4 regions of the [Bacillus] caldolyticus genome follow, and region 3 is predicted to be linked to each of the others. Evidence: predicted binding sites of a transcription regulator. Region 3 holds the regulator's gene; each other region holds the start of a gene.

Region 1 (3,209 bases), 540 kb from region 3:
TTGCCGCCAAAATCCACGCCCCGGACTATCCGCCGCGCGACCGCCATCCGGCAATTTTTCGGCTGTTTGACAGTTTGAAGCCGGGGGAAGTGATGGAGCTGACGAATGACCATGACCCGCGTCCGCTGCAATACCAATTCATGATGGAGCGTCCGGATCAGTTTACATGGGAGTACTTAGAGGAAGGGCCGGACGTATGGCGGGTGGCCATCGGCAAAAAATAAATCATCCGCTCCATTGGGATTTCCGTCTGCAGGCGGAAATCTTTTTTTTTCGCCGGTTGGTATGGTACGGTAAAAACAAACGATGGATGTCCGGAAAGGGGAAGCATGATGAAACAAACGATTGCCGGAGCGGTGCTCGCCGGCGGCCAGTCGCGCCGGTTTGGGCGGCCGAAGGCGTTTGCGTTGCACGAAGGAGCTCCGTTTTTCACTTGGTCCGTCGCGGCGCTGCGATCCGTCGCCGATGAATTGTACATCGTCAGCCACCCGTCGCTTATCGATGAATTCCGCCGGCAAACGGACATCCCGGTGCTGCTCGATGTGGAGCGCTGCCGCGGCTGTGGGCCGCTTGCCGGCCTTTACACCGTCATGGAACAGAGCCGAGCCGACTGGGTGTTCGTCCTGCCGTGCGACATGCCGTACATGCGGCGGGAAGTGGCGGAGCGGCTTGCTTCCTATATCGATCCGACGTTTGACGCCATCGTTCCACTCCATGGCGGCCGCCCAGAGCCATTGGTCGCTCTATACCATCGTCGGCTTCGTTCCGTGATCGCCGAGCTGCTTGACGCCGGCGAACGGCGGATGATCTCGCTTATTGACGGCGCCCGCGTCCGCTATGTTGACGCCCAACAGCTTGCCGCGGATGAAACCGTATGGCGCAATGTCAATACGGAGGGAGAGTACCGGTGAAGGGGGAATTGTGGCCGAAGGAGACACAGCATATACTTTTTTTCAATCAGAAGAGCCATCCTTGACCACGAAATGGTTCTTTTTCCCGGCTTTTCACCATAAAATGCACTTGATGCAGGAAGACGCTCATGATACGCAAGTGAAAAATGATTTCGCCTGTACAATAACTGTCAATAAAAGGTCAAGTGCACCTTTTGATGATGACCTTGAATTTTATGAAACGGCAACAGTGCGAAAAAAAAGAACCGTACGGCCTCGGCTCTTTTGCGTCATTGGACTGGGGGTTGATTTTGGTCCATTTCCTTCGCCAGGTCCGCTACTTCGGCGACGGTCAGCCCCGTTCGTTTCGCGACTTCGTGAATAGGCAGAACGTCAAGCAAGTTTTTCGCGATTTCGATGGCTTTTTGTTTTTCGGCTTGTTTGACCGCCTTCTCTTTTTCCTGTTCTAGATCTTCTACGCGCAAACGAAAGACTTTATTCATTTTCATCCACTCCTTTACTTTTTGGGCGTATGGCGGGTCAATATATTATACCGCCTGTTCAGATGGCTGTCATCTTCGCCCATGGTACGATCGCCCTCTGTTGTGGCTTTGCTGTGGATGTGATCGATATCACATAACGCGCCTGAATGTTGCGGTACAATGGAGGCCAAGGAGGGAATTGGATGCACGATTTCAATAAAAACCCGTTTATCGTCATTTGGGAGTTGACACGGGCGTGCCAACTCAAGTGCCTTCATTGCCGCGCTGAAGCGCAATACCATCGCGATCCGCGCGAGTTGACGTTTGAGGAAGGGAAAAAACTGATCGATGAGATTTACGAGATGGATCAGCCGATGCTCGTCTTTACGGGCGGCGATCCGCTCATGCGTCCGGATGTGTACGATTTAGCGAAATATGCGATCGATAAAGGGCTGCGCGTGTCAATGACGCCAAGCGCGACGCCGAACGTGACGAAAGAGGCGATCCGCAAAGCAAAAGAGGTCGGTCTGTCGCGCTGGGCGTTCAGCCTTGACGGGCCGAACGCCGAGATTCACGACCATTTCCGCGGCGTGAGCGGCTCGTTTGATTTGACGATCCGTGCGATTCAATACTTGCATGAGCTCGACATTCCCGTGCAAATCAACACCGTCATTTCGCGATACAACGTTCATGTGCTTGATGAAATGGCGGAATTGGTTGAGAAGCTGAAATGCGTCCTTTGGAGCGTCTTTTTCCTTGTGCCGACAGGCAGGGGGAAGGAGGAGGACATGATTTCCCCCATCGAGCATGAGCGGGTGTTCCGCTGGTTGTATGAAACGAGCAAGCGCGTTCCGTTTGACATTAAAACGACAGCCGGCCAGCATTACCGCCGCGTTGTGCTGCAGGCGAAAATGCGCGAAGGAAAAGCGACAAAAGGCGGCATCCGTTACGAAGATGTGTTGAACCAAGGGTTGACCGGACAAGTCGACGGGCTCGGCCGCGCGCCGAAAGGAGTAAACGACGGCAACGGTTTCGTCTTTATTTCCCATATTGGCGACGTCTATCCGAGCGGGCTGCTGCCGGTCAAAGCCGGGAACGTCCGGGAAACGCCGCTGGCGGACATTTACCGACACTCGCCGATTTTCCAAGACTTGCGCAATCCGGACAAATATAAAGGAAAATGCGGCGTCTGCGAGTTCCGATATGTGTGCGGCGGCTCTCGTTCACGCGCTTACGCTGTAACGGGCGACTATTTGGAAAGCGAGCCGTATTGTGTTTACATTCCAAAGGCGCTGCGGACAAAAGAGCGAAGCCAACGGTAAGAGGGCGGTGAAAAACGGCCGCTTAAAATGACGGCGCTACGGCGTTCGTGAGACGGTTGCCCGGGCGCATGCGGCGGATGTTGGATGTGTGTTCAAAACATACGGGGGAGGAGCAGGCGCCCTTCCCCATTTTTGTTGAAAGATCATTCGTGGTTCAACTCGACTATAAAGGTCTCGGGCCCGGTCGGCGCCGCGCTTCCCCCTTTTGGTTCGAGGCTCGCTTTAATTTGCTTGAACTGTTTGACATCCTCGCCGGTGATCAAAATGCGCGCCGCTCCGTGGCGGATCGTCAACAGTTCCCCTTTGACCTCGTTGTTGGTGTAAATGATCCACAATTGATAATCGCGGGCCGCAAACGGCGGCAGCCCTTCAATTTCCATCAACATTTCCTTCGTATCGTCATTGAGCCAAATCGTGCCGTCCATCTGTTGAAAGAGCGCCGATGGCTCAATCGGAATTTGTTTCGTTTTGGGATTATGGATGATTCGCTCGATCGGAATGTCGGTATGTTGTTC
Region 2 (3,209 bases), 1.5 Mb from region 3:
TTCAACGATATTCGCCCCTTGTTCGTACAGAAACGACGTCACTGCCGCGACGATGCCCGGGCGATCTGGGCAGGAGATAAGGATTCGAGCGCGCTGCTCGTAACCTTGCAAAAATGATTGCCAGCGATGTTGGCGAAATGTCGTCATGCGTTGTCTCTCCCTTTTCTTGCTTTTCTTGCAATTCATCATACAAAAAATTCATGAACTTGCCAACAGGGAAGATAACAAAAGAGGGTGTCCCAAAAGGATCGGGACACCCTTTCTTATTACCGTATATAGGTTTGAAACAATCATTAAGAAACAATATGTTGTGTTTTGTTAAGAAAAATGACCCTTTTGGGTCATCCCCCTGGCAAGCGAAAAACCTCTCTCAGTCTTTCGTCAAATCGCCGGCCGGGCCGAAAAATTCGTAATGGATGTGCTCCTCTGGCACACTCCATTGTTTTAGGGCACGATAGACGGTTTTCATAAACGGCATCGGGCCGCAGAAATAAAAGTCTGCGTCTTTCGTCGGGATCACGGATTGCATCCATGCGAGGTCGATCCGCCCTTCTTTGCCAAAATGTGGATGGCGGCGATCCTCGTCGGATGGCGACTCGTAACAAATACGGTAAGAAAATGACGGGCGTTCCGCCAACATCCGAAGCTCCTTATCAAACGCGTGCACGCGGCCATTCAAAGCAGCATGCAAAAACGCCGCTGGGCGGGTCGGTTGGCGGATGGCCAACGTATGCGCCATGCTCAAAAGCGGAGTGATGCCGACGCCGCCGCTGATGAACACAACCGGCGTCGTTTTGGACAAATCAAGCGTAAAATCGCCGGCTGGAGCGCTAAGCTCGAGCACGTCGCCCTCTTGGACATGATCATGCAAATAGTTGGAAACAATGCCGGCCGGCTTGTCCGCTGTAGCTGCTTCCCGTTTGACGCTGATGCGGTAATACCCTTTTCCAGGTGCATCCGATAAGCTGTATTGGCGAATATGCGTATACGTCTCGCCCGGAATCGACAGTTTGACGCTCACGTATTGACCCGGCAAATAATCACTGATGGCCTTGCCGTCTTCCGGCTCCAAATAAAACGAAGTAATGACGCCGCTTTCTTTCACCTTTTTCACGACGACAAATCGGCGAAAGTCACGCCAGCCTCCGTGTTTGGCCGCTGCCTCATCGTAGAGCTCTTTTTCCACTTGAATGAAAACGGACGCAATGGCTTCATATGCTTCCGCCCAAGCCGTGATCACTTCGTCGGTGGCGGCGTCGCCGAGCACGTCTTTGATCGCCAGCAACAAATGCTTTCCGACGATCGGGTATTGTTCTGGTTTGATTCCTAAGCTGCGGTGTTTATGGCCGATTTGCCGCACAACCGGCAAAATAGCATCAAGCTGGTCGATATAGCGCGCTGCCGCATACACGGCTGCGGCCAAGGCGCGTTGCTGCCGCCCTTGCTTTTGGTTGGCGTGGTTGAAAATATGGAGCAGTTCCGGATGATTGGAAAACATGAGTTCATAAAACCGCTTCGTAATTTGTTCGCCATGTGTTTCCAAGACAGGCACCGTTGATTTCACAATTTCAATCGTTTTTGGATGCAATTTCGTTGTCGTTGTCATGATTTCATCCCCTTGTAAAACATGTATTTTTAATACATCTTTTATTCAACCATGATCACTGCGAAAAAACAATATTTCAAATACATCTTTAATAAATTGTTCACAATTCTCCGTTCGAATCAGGTGTGGTACAATGGGATCAAGAATGTCGCTTAAAGGTTGTGAATCACGATGCAGTTGACGAACTATACGGAATACGCCTTGCGCGTCCTCTTGTTTTTAGGCGCGCTTGATGAAGAAGAAAAAACAAACATCAAAGACATTGCCGCTGCCTTTTCCATTTCAGAGCATCATTTAAGCAAAATCGTCTATGAGCTTGGCAAACTCGGCTACATTGAAACGATCCGTGGGCGCAACGGTGGAATCCGCCTTGCGAAACGCCCCGCGGAGATTGTCATCGGCGCGGTTGTTCGCGAAACGGAGGAAAACTTGTCGCTTGTCGAGTGTTTTGCCGCCCACGGCAATGAGTGCGTCTTAACGCCGGTATGTCGGCTTCGCTTCGCACTTCACGAGGCGTTAGAGGCGTTTTTGCGTGTGCTGGATGCGTATACGCTCGCCGATTTGCTTGAAGACCGAGCGTCGCTTCGTTCTTTATTGAAAGAGCGGCGCGGTTGAGAAAACTTTCTGGCTATAAGCTGGAGAGTTTTTTGGCGTTTGGCAGGCACACGATCACTAAGCATCGCTCTACGGAAGGAAGACGCGGGATGATGCGAAACCGATGGCGGCCTTTGCGCGGGATGTGGCGGCAAGAACGATCATCAGTTGGAAAAACGAAACCAGTCGTCAAACATGGGCGGCGGGATGAATACGTCCGGCACCGGCCGATCACATCCCCTTTGTTTGCCACAAGACGAAGAATATATTAAGATTAGAAAGGTGTGAAAACATCTGCATGACTAAAGGAGGTCACAATGAAACACGAAGGAAGCGCTTTGCCACCTTACTTGCATATGGACAATGGAGAGCTTTGGCTCACCGAAGATGATCGCGACAACTTAAAAATCAGCTATCGAATCAAAGAGGTGATTTTTGCCGAGCCGTCCGAGTACCAGCATGTGATGATTTTGGATTCGTACGATTTTGGCCGCATGCTCGTACTCGATGGCGTCGTGCAAACGACCTCGATTGACGGCCATATTTATAACGAAATGATTTCGCACGTGCCGCTGCAGTTTCATCCGGAAGCGAAGCGGGTGCTCATCATCGGCGGCGGCGACTGCGGCGCAGCTCGTGAGACGGCGAAATACGCTCATCTTGAAGCCATCGATATGGTGGAAATCGACGAAAAAGTCGTCCGGGCGTGCAAAGAGCATTTGCCAGCCGTCTCCGGCAACTTATCGGATCCGCGCGTGCGGTTTGTTTATGATGATGGCGTCGTGTTTGTGCAAGAGAAAGAAAACGTCTACGACGTCATTATGATCGACTCGTCTGACCCAGTCGGCCCGGCGGAAGCCTTGTTTTCACCGGAGTTTTACGCCAACGTCCATCGCGCGTTGAAAGCAGACGGGCTGATGGTCTGCCAAAGCCAGTCGCCGATTTTCCACTTGGATATCTTGAAACGGACGTACCGCAATATTCGCGAACTGTTCCCGCATGTGCTTGT
Region 3 (3,209 bases):
ATATAGCTTAACGTCACTTTCCGCTCTTTTTCATACAGACCGGGGCTGACAAACGCCCAAATTTGATACAACAGCACCGGAGTCGACAGCACAGCTGCGATGACAAAGGCAAACTGAAAATACACTTTAATCGGATCGGTGAGGCGGAAGGCGTTCATGGTCAAATGCTTCGCCTCGGCCGTTCGCTGCAAATACAAAATGACATCATCGACAAAAAAGAAACTAACGACAAGCGCCGCAGCAAAAAAGATGAGCACGATGATGAGCCGTTTTCGCAGTTCACCCAGATGCTCATACACCGACATTTCTTTGTCATTCATTGTTTCTCCATCCTGCCTTGTCATCGGTCGGTTTTCGTTTCTTCGTCATCAGCGAGCCCTTTTGTGGCGTCTTTAAACTCGCGAAGCGACTGGCCGAACGACCGCCCTAATTCCGGCAGCTTTTTCGTGCCAAACAGCAACAAAATTGCAGCAACGAGCAACAAATATTTCATGTGTTGTTCTCTCCTTTTACGATGGCGATGGATAGTTTTTCAAAAAATAGACGAGCGACTGCAGCTCAATGGCTAAATCGATATGATGGACGCGAATATGGTTCGGCACGTTCAACCGCGCCGGAGTAAAGTTTAAAATGCCTTTAATTCCTTGGGCGACAAGGCGGTCGGTCAGCGCTTGAGCCGCGGCGGCCGGCACGGTTAAAATGGCGACCGGGATGTTTTCGTGAAGCCGCTCCTCCAACTCATCGAGATGATAGACCGGCACCCCGCCGACTGTCGTTCCTACTTTCCGCTCATCGACATCAAACGCCATCACGATTTTCGTATTGTTGTTTTTCGAAAAATTATAGTTTAAAAAGGCGGTGCCTAAATTGCCGACGCCAAACAAGGCGACTTCGGTCACCTCATCCTCTTCAAGCGTCCGGCGGAAAAACGACAACAAATAATTGACATTATACCCGTATCCCTTTTTACCAAGCGCACCAAAATAGGAGAAATCGCGGCGGATCGTCGCCGGATCGACTTTCACCGCCTCGCTCAACTCGGCAGAGGAGACGCGTTGCTTGCCGGAAGCGTGCAAGTTTTTCAAAAACCGATAGTAAAGCGGCAGCCGTTTGGCGGTTGCCTGCGGAATTTTCGGTTGTTCGTTGCTCATGATCTCATCCCCTAGCTAATCGGTTTTCCGTCGGTAATGGCCAGACTTCCCGCCCGTTTTTTCGACCAAATACGTCGGACCGATGACCATTCCTTTATCAAGCGCCTTGCACATATCGTACACTGTCAACGCACAGACCGAAGCGGCCGTCAGCGCTTCCATTTCCACTCCTGTGCTCCCTTTCGTTTTCACCGTTGCCGTGATGACGAGCTTATGCGCTTCTCCATCGTTTTCCCAAGCAAAAGCAATGTCCACACCCTTTAACATAAGCGGGTGACACATTGGAATAAGGTCAGCTGTCTTCTTCGCCGCCATCACCCCCGCCACTTGAGCGACGGCGAGCACATCCCCTTTCTCGATCGCATTGCTCGTCATTTTTTCGTAAATTTCCCGGCTGACAGTCACGCTCGTTTGCGCCACAGCCACTCGCACAGTATCTTCTTTGTGCGTAATATCAACCATTTTCGCGCGCCCTTGTTCATTGAAATGAGTGAACGATGACAATACAATCTCCTCCATTTATACACTATACACGATTTTTCATCATTCGTCTTTGACCGTTTTCGCGACTTACGTTAAACTATTCGCGAGGTGACGGACATGATCATTTTGCAAGTGCACGGGCTCACGAAATATTTCGGCGCTGACCTTATTTTATCGAATATAAAACTAGAAATACAGTCCCGCGACCGAATTGCCCTTGTCGGCCGCAACGGAGCAGGAAAATCGACATTGTTGAAAATCATCGCCGGTGAACTCTCTTTCGACAGCGGCAAAATCATCAAACCAAACCATATCAAAATCGGCTATTTGGCGCAAAACAGCGGGCTCGACTCGCCGCGTTCCATTTGGGACGAAATGCTTGAGGTATTCACCCCGCTTCTAGGACTCGAAAAACAGCTCGCCGAACTCAGCATGCAACTCGGCGACCCAGACGTACTCGCCGATCCAGCTCGCTATGAAAAAACGCTGAAAACGTATGACGAGCTGCAAGAACAATACAAAGAACAAGGCGGCTACCAATACGAAGCCGATATCCGCTCCGTTTTGCACGGGCTGCAGTTTTCCTCATATGATTATAAAACAACGCCGATCTCGTCGTTAAGCGGCGGACAGCGGACGCGTCTTGCCCTTGGGAAATTGCTGTTGTCCAAGCCGGATTTATTGATTTTGGACGAGCCGACGAACCATTTGGATCTTGAGACGCTCGCTTGGCTGGAGCAGTACTTGCAAGCCTATCCCGGTGCCGTCCTGGTTGTTTCCCACGACCGCTACTTTTTAGACAAAATCGTCACTGACGTATACGAACTGTCGAATGCCACGCTCAAACACTATGCCGGCAACTACAGCCGCTATTTGGAGTTGCGGGCCGAGCAATACGAACAAGAGTTAAGACGGTACGAGAAACAGCAAGAAGAAATCGCCCGACTCCAAGACTTCATCCAGCGCAACATCGCCCGTGCCTCGACGGCCAAACGGGCGCAAAGCCGGCGAAAGCAACTGGAAAAAATAGAACGGCTCGAACGGCCTGTCGGCGATGAAAAATCAGCCTCCTTTTCGTTCTCGATCGATCGACCGAGCGGCTATGAAGTGCTCACCGCTGAAGACATAGCCGTTGGCTATGGCGACGGTGCACCCATCATCCGCCAAATCAGCTTCCGCATCACGCGCGGCGAAAGCGTCGCCCTAGTCGGGCCGAACGGCATCGGCAAGTCGACATTGCTGAAGGCGATCGCCCGAAAACTCCCTATCCAAGCAGGAGAGCTCCGCTACGGCGCAAACGTCCAAATCGGCTATTACGATCAAGACCAAGCTGATTTGTCATCGAACAAACGGGTGCTTGACGAGCTGTGGGACGCCTACCCCGAAAAGACGGAAAAAGAAATTCGCACTGTGCTCGGCAACTTCCTGTTTTCCGGCGATGATGCCTTAAAACCGGTCTCCGCTTTAAGCGGCGGGGAGAAAGCACGCCTGGCGCTCGCCAAGCTGATGCTGCAAAAAGCAAATGTCCTCCTTTTGGACGAACCGACAAACCATCTAGACCTCGACAGCAAAGAA
Region 4 (3,209 bases), 540 kb from region 3:
CATAAAAACGGCACGATTTTGAACAAATAGCCGACGATGCTGAAGAGAATCCAGCCGACAATGAATAAATAAACAATGATGCCAAGCAGCCGTCCGCTGCCGACGACGATGGCGACAAAGGCCGCAACGTGCAGCACAAGGCCGATGACGATGGCCGAAAGCGAAAAGCGGAACGGGCGGTCAAGCGTTTTTTTCATCCGCTTTTGCAAAATGGCGCGGATATGCCAGGCGAAAACAACGAATCCGCTCATGAGCAAGGCTGCACCGGCTGCAAGCCATGCGTGGCTTCGCAAGAATAAGCTGGCGAACGCCACAGCAATCCCGCTGATGTACAGCGCATAGACGTAACGCGCCGGCCGCAGCGAAAAGCCGTGGGCGAGCGAGAACATCGGCGCCATTTTGTACGAAAAGCCTATGATGAGCAGTGTGAACCAGCCGCACAGCCCGAACAGCACATGCAAGCCGAACACCGTTTCATGACTGTTGGCGCCTGTGGCGGCGAAAAAGTGAAAGGCAAGCAGCCCTCCGGCGGCGCCCGTCAGCAGCAAAAACAACAAGGAAGTCGCGACAAACAGCGTCATGATCGTTTTGTTTTTTTGTTGTTTTAATGTCATCGCCATTTGCCAGACAAACAGCACGATGCCGAACAGCAGAAGCAAGCCAGGGAGAAACGCCTGGTTTGGCGTAAACGCTAAACTGGCGGCAAAGGCGACGATGCCGAGAGCGGTGATCGCAAACTGCCAAAAACCGAGCCGCTCGCTCCAAATCGGCGTCAAAAAGGCGACCGGAACGAGCTGGTACATCGCCCCCATGGCCGTCATCAATGCAAAGCCAAGCAACGCCAGGTGGGCCGCCGCCCACACGAACGGCAGCCGGAACGCGCCGCTGCTAAGTGAGGGAATCGCTCCAAGCAACATAAGCTGCGACGCGGCGAACGCCAACACGGCGAACATGATAAACGAGAACGGAAGACGGACGTCTGTTTCCGTCCCCGTGCGAGTAGGAAACACGTTGCTCATCCTTTCGTAATGCGGATTTCAAAACTGCCGTCTTCGCGTGCGACCGTCTCGTGCCGGTAGCCAAGCTCGTCAAGCTGCTCGTACAAAAACATCGGGCGGCGATCGTTAATGATCGTCAGCGTCTCCCCAGGATTCAGCTTAGCGAGGGCAGCGAGCGTCCGCATCATTGGCTGCGGCGGCTCGAGTCCGCGGTTATCGAGGATCATCGGTCATCCCCCCTGTTTGACAAACGTTACTCTCCAATGTTTTTTCTCGATTTGTTCGGCCTCGTACGTAAATCCTTTCGCTTTCATAATCGGAAACAACGGCAGCGGCTTGAACGGGGCGTGTAAAATGAACGTATCGCCCGGCTGCAGCGGCTTGATGGCGTTCATAATTTTTTCAAACGGTTCCCGCTTTTGCCGCAAATCTTCGCGTACATCGAGTTCAATCGTCACACCCATGCGCTTTCCCTCCTTTTTGACTATCATGATAATCATTTTCACTGTGGAATGTTGTGATATAGCTCACATCTTTCGGCCGAAACATGACATATTCCACTTTGGAAAAAAGGTTTCGTTTTCGTTTGAAAGGGCGGAATAGCATGTTCCAGAAAGATGGGCTTGCCGAAATGTTTGAAAGGAAACCCCATCAGCTCCATTGCGCATCCCGACCGGTGCCGGACGATGGGGAAAAAGGAGTTAGAAAAAGATTTCTTGTTCGAGCCCTTCGCGGTCAATCAAATAAAAGCCGTGTTCGTCGACGTCAACCAGCCCTTTCCGTTTCAGTTGGCTCAACGTGCGGCTCACCGTTTCCCGGGCGGTGCCGATCATGTTGGCCAGCTCGCGGTTTGTCACATGGGCGGTGAGGCGGTGCCACTTCCCTTGTTTGACGGCGTTCGTGCGCGTCAGCCGCAACAAAAGCAACACGATTTGTTCGTACGTATTATGGAGCACTTGCGCTTCGAGCCGGTTTTGCAAATCAACGATTTTTTCGCCCATGACGCGAAACAGTTTTATGCAAAGTTCAGGGCTCGCCATCAGCACTTGTTCGAAATCGTGGATCGGGATCGCGATCAATGTCGCTTCCTCGACCACTTCGGCGTGGGCCGGATAGGTGCCTTTTAAGAAAAAGCCGGCATGCGGAAACATTTCTCCCGTCTGCAAAATCGAAACGATTTGTTCTTTCCCGCTGAAGTCCGTTTTATAAATTTTTACCGTGCCGGAATGAATGAAATAGACTCGCTCGAGCGGGTCGCCTTGCATAAAGACAAACGTCCGCGGCTTGTAAACGCGCACGTGGGAAATGGCAACCAGCGAATCAAGCTCGTAATCGGACAGTTCACGAAACAACGGAACAGCTTTTAAGCGGTCTTTCATCCAATGGTTCGCCATGGCGTTCTCTCCTTTGGAAATGTGACAAAAGTGTGGCGGCTGTCAACAGAGCATCGATGCTTTTCTCTTTTTGAACATCCGCGCCGTTTGGCCTTTTCTGCCTTCATTGTATACATTCTCACGCCATAAAGCTGTGATATAAATCATAACGGACATTTGCCCCGGCTCACAAACCGCCGAACGATCAGCGCGCTACAATGGGGGCGAACAAACGAGAAGGAGGTTGGCTCATATGGAAGTTCATCGATCCGTTCGCCCCAACATGCGGCCGGGGCGGCAAACGACCAACAGTTTTCTCAAATCGATTCTCATTTTCACTATTGTGATCAGCTTTACCGTCCTGCTTGTCGGCGGATATTGGATTTTTAAAGAAATGGCGCCGAGGCCGAAGGAAGTGCGCAGTGAAGACGGCCAAGTGTTGATGACGAAAGAAACGATCATCGGCGGGCAGGCCGTCTTCCAAAAATACGGGCTGATGGATTACGGAACCGTGCTTGGGCATGGGTCGTATATGGGGCCGGACTATACGGCGGAAGCGTTGAAAATTTATACGGAAGGCATGCAAGATTACAAAGCAAAAGAGCGGTATCACAAACCGTTTGCCGATTTAACCGCCGATGAGAAAACGATCATCCGCGAACAAGTCATCAAGGAAATGCGAAAAAATCGCTACAACCCGGTTACGGATGTTCTCGTCCTGACAGATGCGCAAGTATACGGGTTGGAAAAAGTGCGCGACTATTACCGCGACGTGTTCACCAATGGCGATGGTTGGGGATTGAAAAAAGGATTGATCAAAGAAAGCGACATGCCAAAA

What was found. Region 3 encodes Rex, which represses fermentation and respiration genes when NADH is low (regulators of the CRP and FNR family bind a similar motif). Its sites were predicted from a motif close to TTGTGAAATATTTCACAA; they were not measured.
Region 1: a site for Rex is predicted at 1,511-1,528, ahead of CWI35_RS06355 (TIGR04053 family radical SAM/SPASM domain-containing protein). Genes of this name have one in related genera too.
Region 2: a site for Rex is predicted at 1,695-1,712, ahead of nsrR (nitric oxide-sensing transcriptional repressor NsrR). Genes of this name have one in related genera too.
Region 4: a site for Rex is predicted at 1,514-1,531, ahead of CWI35_RS06400 (DUF2249 domain-containing protein). Genes of this name have one in related genera too.

Annotation. Positions count from the first base shown of each region.
Region 1 covers NZ_CP025074.1:1,211,097-1,214,305, reverse strand. The annotation lists gene CWI35_RS06370 (DUF2249 domain-containing protein) at 1-224, shown strand, start outside; gene CWI35_RS06365 (molybdenum cofactor guanylyltransferase) at 330-911, shown strand; partial or broken gene CWI35_RS06360 (transcriptional regulator) at 1,181-1,438, opposite strand; gene CWI35_RS06355 (TIGR04053 family radical SAM/SPASM domain-containing protein) at 1,576-2,694, shown strand; gene CWI35_RS06350 (anti-sigma factor) at 2,838-3,209, opposite strand, start outside.
Region 2 covers NZ_CP025074.1:298,822-302,030, reverse strand. The annotation lists gene purU (formyltetrahydrofolate deformylase) at 1-147, opposite strand, end outside; gene hmpA (NO-inducible flavohemoprotein) at 371-1,606, opposite strand; gene nsrR (nitric oxide-sensing transcriptional repressor NsrR) at 1,778-2,221, shown strand; gene speE (polyamine aminopropyltransferase) at 2,518-3,209, shown strand, end outside.
Region 3 covers NZ_CP025074.1:1,755,566-1,758,774, forward strand. The annotation lists gene tatC (twin-arginine translocase subunit TatC) at 1-320, opposite strand, end outside; gene tatA (twin-arginine translocase TatA/TatE family subunit) at 341-493, opposite strand; gene CWI35_RS09085 (redox-sensing transcriptional repressor Rex) at 510-1,151, opposite strand; gene moaC (cyclic pyranopterin monophosphate synthase MoaC) at 1,167-1,655, opposite strand; gene CWI35_RS09095 (ABC-F family ATP-binding cassette domain-containing protein) at 1,752-3,209, shown strand, end outside.
Region 4 covers NZ_CP025074.1:1,217,766-1,220,974, reverse strand. The annotation lists gene CWI35_RS06410 (membrane protein) at 1-1,019, opposite strand, end outside; gene CWI35_RS06405 (DUF2249 domain-containing protein) at 1,016-1,225, opposite strand; gene CWI35_RS06400 (DUF2249 domain-containing protein) at 1,229-1,462, opposite strand; gene CWI35_RS06395 (Crp/Fnr family transcriptional regulator) at 1,700-2,392, opposite strand; gene CWI35_RS06390 (nitric-oxide reductase large subunit) at 2,625-3,209, shown strand, end outside.